3 regions of the Sulfitobacter sp. M22 genome follow, and region 2 is predicted to be linked to each of the others. Evidence: riboswitches for the same ligand, from Rfam matches in the RefSeq annotation. Region 2 holds a riboswitch; each other region holds the start of a gene.
What was found. A riboswitch is a leader RNA that binds a small molecule or an ion and turns the genes downstream of it on or off. The one in region 2 is predicted to bind cobalamin.
Positions count from the first base shown of each region.

Region 1: another riboswitch for cobalamin. It lies ahead of GLP52_RS14070 (energy-coupling factor ABC transporter permease); the one in region 2 lies ahead of bluB (5,6-dimethylbenzimidazole synthase).
Region 3: another riboswitch for cobalamin. It lies ahead of GLP52_RS14135 (DUF1636 family protein); the one in region 2 lies ahead of bluB (5,6-dimethylbenzimidazole synthase).

Region 1 is NZ_WMEC01000001.1:2,875,271-2,877,531, forward strand. It holds gene cobF (precorrin-6A synthase (deacetylating)) at 1-352, opposite strand, end outside; gene GLP52_RS14070 (energy-coupling factor ABC transporter permease) at 411-1,094, opposite strand; cobalamin riboswitch at 1,167-1,382, opposite strand; gene cobA (uroporphyrinogen-III C-methyltransferase) at 1,409-2,125, opposite strand; gene GLP52_RS14080 (cobyrinate a,c-diamide synthase) at 2,122-2,261, opposite strand, start outside.
Region 2 is NZ_WMEC01000001.1:1,849,025-1,851,285, reverse strand. It holds gene GLP52_RS09115 (hypothetical protein) at 125-856, shown strand; cobalamin riboswitch at 892-1,069, shown strand; gene bluB (5,6-dimethylbenzimidazole synthase) at 1,120-1,800, shown strand; gene GLP52_RS09105 (hypothetical protein) at 2,030-2,261, shown strand, end outside.
Region 3 is NZ_WMEC01000001.1:2,888,664-2,890,924, forward strand. It holds gene cobW (cobalamin biosynthesis protein CobW) at 1-632, opposite strand, end outside; gene GLP52_RS14135 (DUF1636 family protein) at 629-1,009, opposite strand; cobalamin riboswitch at 1,104-1,321, opposite strand; gene GLP52_RS14140 (cobyric acid synthase) at 1,487-2,261, shown strand, end outside.

The DNA.
Region 1 (2,261 bases), 1.0 Mb from region 2:
CATACAACGACGGATCGCCCCACACCAGAAAACCCACGCGCCCGCCTTGGGGCAGGATGCGCTGCATCTCGGCCAGCCAGACCTGCGCAATAGCATCGTGCCAATCGTGTACGCCCGCGTGATAATCAGGGTTGGCAGCGTCACGTTTGGGCAGGGTAAATTCGTGAATAGCAGGCCGGTCCGACCGCAGCACCTGAGCGCAAATCTCGTGGCGTAGACCGGCCAGATCATCCTTGCCCGCGCCCTTGGACGGGATCAAGATCACGTCACAGGCATTCAGCGCGTCGATGGCCTGCAAGGTAAGGTGTTTGGGGTTGCCGGACCCGATGCCGATCAGTGAAAGCGTAAACATCTTATGGCTCCGGTAGTGTGACGCGACCCGAAGAGAAGGGGCCGCGTCTGGTCTTGGGTTATTCAGCGGCGGATTGGGTCAGACGCTTGGTGAACACTGCGCTGCCTGCAACATCACGCAGGGTCTTGGCAGCGGCGAGCACGGCCAGATCGACCAGCGGTTCGATCAGGATGACCATCATATACGCCCCGCCAAAGCTGGCGACAGCGGCGATGTTGCTGGCGGCAAAGCCCTGACCGTAGATGGCCCAGAACGCGACCCAGCCCACAACGCCCGCCTGAAACGCGGTCGACAGCTTGAGCGCTTGAACATAAGTCAGATCAACATAGGCGGTGTTGGGCGCGATGATCCGTTTGGCCAGCGCCGAGACCATGAACAAGGGCACCAGCAGCGTGGTGACGTTCATCGTGTATTGCGGCAGGTCGATGGGGGCAAAGAACATGCCCTGCGCCAGCAAACCGAGCGCCAGACCGGCAGCAGCAGGGGCCACGCCGAACAGCAAAAACAGGGTCGAACCAAGGATCAGGTGAACCTCGCTCACGCCCACGGGGAAATGCGGGAAAAGTTGAAAAAAGACAAAGGTCAACGCGGTGGCAACGATGGCCCCACCCGCAAAAGGCACGACGCCTTTTTCACGGACAGAGTCCATCGCGGTTTTCGCGGTATAGGCCGCAGCACCGGCGGCGGTGCCATAGGACAGGACCAGCTTTGCGCCGGTCACGACTTCGGGTTCGATATGCATGTTCAGGTCTCCTTGCCGTCTTCCCCGACGGCATGATGTGAAAGCTGCCCCGAAAGGCAGCCAGTTGGATCGGGGATCATCCCCTTGACGGCAGGTCTCCTGACTTTGTGCGTCCATGCGTGCCGCGCCTTCCCAGGCTGATTGGCCCAGTGGCAATGCGGTTTGCTCTTCACTTACAGGTGCGGGGGCAGTTCCGGATTAGGCACCTTTGCGTTGGCACCGCACCGTATTCCCTTTTCACCCCGTTTGCCCAAAAGCGCACGGGGAACCGTCCAGATTAGGTGTTCATTTTCAGGCCGGTTTTGTCAAGCGGTCTATTCGCTCAGCGGTCCGTATAGGATCAACGCAGGTGCTGACGTTGCGGGATCCAGCGGCAGATTGGCAAGGCTTTCCACCGTGTGCCGGCTCAGCTTTTGATCGGGGGTCGATACCGCCTCGGCCAGCAGCGCAGGGGTCGATCCGGGCAGACCCGCCTCGATCAACCGCGCGGCGAAACCGGCAAAGGTACGGCGGCCCATATAGACGACCGTGGTTGCCGTGGGGTCGGCCAGCGCGGCCATGTTCAGATCGTCCGGCAAAGCCCCCGATTCCCCGTGGCCGGTGATGAACTGCACGCGCCGCGCGGTCAGCCGCCGTGTCAGCGGGATCATTGCCGCCGCCGCCGCCGAGGACGCCGCTGTCACACCGGGGATGATCTCAAAGGCGACACCCGCCTCTTTCAGCGCGCTGATCTCTTCCTCAAGCCGTCCAAACACGCCCGCGTCGCCGCTTTTGAGCCGCACAACCCGCGCGCCGGTCAGCGCATGTTCGACCAGCAGGCGGCTGACATGATCCTGTTTCGGCGACTGGCGGCCCGCGCGTTTGCCAACCCCGATCAAATCCGCCTCGACCGAGACATGTTCAAGGATCGGACCCGCCGACAGATCGTCAAACAGCACGACTTCGGCCTCTTGCAACCGCTTCACCGCCTTGACGGTCAGCAGTTCGGGGTCACCGGGACCAGAGGAAACGAAAGACACAAAACCCGTCATGATGCCCCCGCGATCAGGTGAAAGAACGTACCCGTGGCATGGCCGCGCCGCGATCCGGTTTCAGGCACTTCGGCACCATTGGCATCGACCACTCGCGCCAGCGGTGTATCGGGCTGCGACAGGATGGTGGAATAGT
Region 2 (2,261 bases):
CTCTATCCCAAAAGATACTGCCCCCTATCCGTCGATGCCCCCGACCCCCCTGCTTGCGCAAATGAAAGCGCAGCCGTCAGCGGTCACGATAGGACCATGACGATTTTTTATCTTGGGGGAAGACATGAAAGTTACACACACACTGCCAATTCTTGCCACGGCCGCACTGATGGCCGCCACCGCTGCCAGCGCTGATAGTTTCAGCCTCTCGGGCACCCGGTCAGCCATGCAAAGCGATATTTCGTTCAACGTTATGCAATCCGCCGGACAGGGGCAGATCAAACTGCGTCCCAAGGTCCAGCCCAAGGTGCATGCCCGCACGACTACCATCAGCAGCCGCAGCCGGTCCTTTCAGGCGTTCAGTGGTATCAGCACGGCGGCTGACCTCAAAAGCCTCATTGCTTGGGCCGAGGCCGGCCCTAAAGGGTACGACGCCGTGCAATACGGGGCCAAGCGCCTGCCGCCGCAGCGCCCGACACAGATGACCATCGGCGAAATCTATCGCTGGATTGACCGCACACCCGGACAGCAACACGCCATTGGGCGGTATCAGTTCATACCAGCCACCTTGCGCAGCCTTGTGCGTCAGGCAGGGCTTAGCAAAAACGACCGCTTTACGCCAAAGCTGCAGGACGGGCTGGCAGATATTCTCTTGGCCGATGCGGGTTTTGTCTCGTTTAAGAAGGGCGAGATCAGCCGTCACCGGTTCATGGAGAACCTTGCGCGCATCTGGGCCGGGTTTCCCACGGCGAGCGGGCGGTCCTATTATCACGGCTATGCCGGCAACAAGGCAGTCATTTCGTGGAACGAGTTCGACGCCGTCATGAGAAAGATTTTCGCGACCAAACGCGGCTGATCCCGCGATAGGGCTTGTTCCGGGCGGATCGCCGTGGCCCAATAGGGCGGTCTGGTGTCCGCATGGCGGAAGAATCGGGAAGCGGGTGAAAGTCCCGCACGTGCCCAACGCTGTAATGGGGATGGTTTGCGCCTAGGCCACTGGAGATATCCGGGAAGGCGCGTGAACCAGAAGACCCTAAGTCAGAAGACCGGCCAGACAGTACAGCTTGCACCGCATGGACAGCGGGACAGGCGCTGAAATGTATTGTTGGGGAATGAACAATGCCGATACCGTCCGCGCTGGCACCCGCCGCGCCTTTCTCAGATGCTGAACGTGATGCCGTGTACAAGGCGATCTTTACCCGCCGTGATGTGCGCGACCAGTTTTTGCCTGACCCCGTTGCAGATGATGTCTTGTACCGGATTTTGACCGCCGCGCATCACGCGCCTTCGGTCGGCCTGTCACAACCGTGGAATTTCATCGTGATCCGCGACCAGCAGGCGCGCGATCAGGTCTGGGAGGCCTTTAACACCGCGAACGAGGAAGCCGCCCAGATGTTCGAGGGCGACCGCCAGACGACCTACCGGTCGCTCAAGCTCGAAGGCATACGCAAGGCTCCCGTCAATATATGCGTGACCTGTGACCGCAGCCGTGGCGGCAAGGTCGTGTTGGGCCGCACCCACAATCAAAGCATGGACCTTTATAGCACCGTTTGCGCGATCCAGAACCTTTGGCTTGCCGCGCGCGCGGAAGGCATCGGCATGGGGTGGGTCAGTGTGTTCCACGATGCGGATTTGCGCAGCTTGCTGGATATCCCAGACCGCATAGAGATCGTCGGCTACCTGTGTTTGGGGCACGTCGACGAGATGTATCAAACGCCCGAGCTTGAAGTGAAGGGCTGGAGCAAGCGGCTCCCCGTAAATGATATGATCTTTGACGGCAAATGGCAGGGCGACCCTTAAAGGAGGCTTTGACCGCTGTGTCACAGGACATGTCGAATATTTGAGCAACTGGCGGAACTTTGCCGGTTCCATGACGTTCCCCCTGTGAAGCCTGCGTATGTCGCGCGGGCGCTGACAGAGGATTATTTCAAATGGGCGGCATCATTTATCTCGTAGGTCTTGTGGTTGTTGTCATGGCGGTTCTTTCGCTCATCGGCCTAGCGTAATTCAACGCCGGGGAGGCATTAACATGGATACGACACTTACTGACAAAACACCCGACGGATCATACGTCGACTGGCCTGCAATTTTCGCAGGTACCGTTGTCGCCGTGGCCATTGGCCTGTTGCTGACCAGCTTTGGCGCGGCGCTCGGCTTGGCGTCGATCACGCTGGACGGGACAGATGACTCTTCTACACTTGAACTGGTGCTGACGGCGCTGTGGCTGGTGATCACACTGGTCGCGTCCTACCTTGCAGGGG
Region 3 (2,261 bases), 1.0 Mb from region 2:
ATCGGCAGCTTGCGCGGTGCATGCGCCTCGATCACCTTGCGGGCGGCTTCTACGCCTTCGGGGCCCGCCAGATCGGCCTTGGACAGCAGCACGATATCGGCGCAGGCAATCTGGTCCTCGAACACTTCGGACAGCGGCGTTTCGTGATCCAGGCTGTCATCCGCGTCGCGTTGTGCAGCGATGGCCTCCAGATCGGGGGCGAACTGCCCGCTCGCCACAGCTTCTGCATCGGCAAGGGTGATCACGCCGTCCACGGTGATGCGCGACCGGATTGCGGGCCAGTCAAACGCCTTGAGCAAGGGTTTGGGCAGCGCAAGGCCAGAGGTTTCGATCAGGATGTGATCCGGCGTTTGCGGCAAAGCCATCAACGCCTCGATCGTGGGGATAAAGTCATCGGCCACGGTGCAGCAGATGCAACCGTTCGCCAGCTCGACAATGTTCTCGGCGGGGCAGTTGTCGATCGCGCAGGATTTCAGGATATCGCCATCCACACCGGCGGTGCCGAATTCATTGACCAGCACGGCCAGACGCTTGGAGCCCGCATTCTCCATCAGGTGACGGATAAAGGTGGTTTTGCCGGCACCCAGAAAACCGGTGATCACGGTGACGGGAATTTTGGTAAGGTTGGTCATTCGGTAGGCTCCTGTGGGGGGATGCGGGCGATGGATTGTTTGCGGAAAACCACGGGGCGTTCACGCCAGGGTACCACGCCATCGGTGGTCTGGGCATAGGCGGAAACGCCATTCACGATATCGGACAAATGCGCGTCGGTGTCGAGATCGCCATACACATAGGTCCAGCGCGAGGGGCCACCCGACAGGACCATCGAACAGCCCCGCGAACAGGCCGACAGACATTCGGCACCGCGCAGCTGCACACCGTCAGGCAGGTGCCCCGACAGCGCGTCAAACAGCTGTTGCCCAGGGCGCGGCGCGTCCTCGGAGGTGATCTGACCTGCGCGACAGGTGGTGCAGATGGTGACGGTGACCGGTTGATCCGTGGTGGTCATATCTTGCCTCATACGTCGATGGGCCAAGGGGGATCGCCAGCAGCGAACGACATGCGAACAGCGTTCTAGGCCAGTCGCGAAACACCCCGTTCGCCCGTTACAAACTATGCTGGCAGGTCTCCCGGCTTGCGGATCTAAGGCAGCTTGCCTTGCAACTTTTCACCTTCCCAGCCATCGGGCCAGTGGTTTAAAGGTCTCTCCGGTCACGGTCGCGGGGGCGGCTGCGCTTGGCGCTGACCCAAGGCTGGATCAATGCGTATCGCGTTCCCTCTTCGCCTGTCTGGGACAGGAACCAACATACGCCCTGCATTGGTCATTTGCCCGCCTCTGTCAAGCAGCGGCTGTCATAACGCGGGGGCCAAACCCGCTTTGCGCGGATTTTACCGCGACCGCCCCCCGTGCCGGCGCGTTGCGGATGCTTGACGGGATCACCGCGGACTGACACCAAGGGCTGCACGAAAACCACGAGGTTCCGCCATGCCCACCCGCGCTATCATGATCCAGGGCACCGGATCGAATGTGGGGAAATCCATGCTGGTGGCGGGCCTGTGCCGCGCGGCCACGCGTCGGGGGCTTTCCGTCGCGCCGTTCAAACCGCAGAACATGTCGAACAACGCCGCCGTCACCGACGATGGCGGAGAGATTGGCCGCGCACAGGCCCTGCAAGCGATTGCCTGCGGGCGGTCCCTGACGGTGCATATGAACCCCATCCTGCTGAAACCCGAAACCGACAGCGGGTCGCAGGTGATCGTGCAAGGGCAGCGCCACAGCACCCTGCAAGCGCGTGACTTCAGCAAAGCCCGGGCAGGGCTGATGGCCCCCGTGCTCGAAAGCTTCGGTATCCTCGGACAAAGCGCCGATTTGATTATCGTCGAAGGGGCGGGGAGCCCGGCTGAGGTGAACCTGCGCCAGAACGACCTTGCCAACATGGGCTTTGCCCGCGCCGCAGGCGTGCCCGTCGTGCTGGCCGGCGATATCAACCGTGGCGGCGTCATCGCCCAGATTGTCGGCACCCAAGTGGTGATGGACCCGGAGGACGCGGCGATGATCACCGGCTTTCTGGTCAACAAGTTCCGCGGCGATGTGAGCCTTTTTGACGACGGCTACCGCGAGATTGAACGCCGCACCGGCTGGACCGGTTTTGGCACCCTGCCATGGTTCGCCAATGCCCATCTGCTGCCCGCCGAAGACGCGGTGGACCTGTCGCGTGCCCCATCGGCGGGCGGTTTCCACATCGTCTGCCCGATGCTGT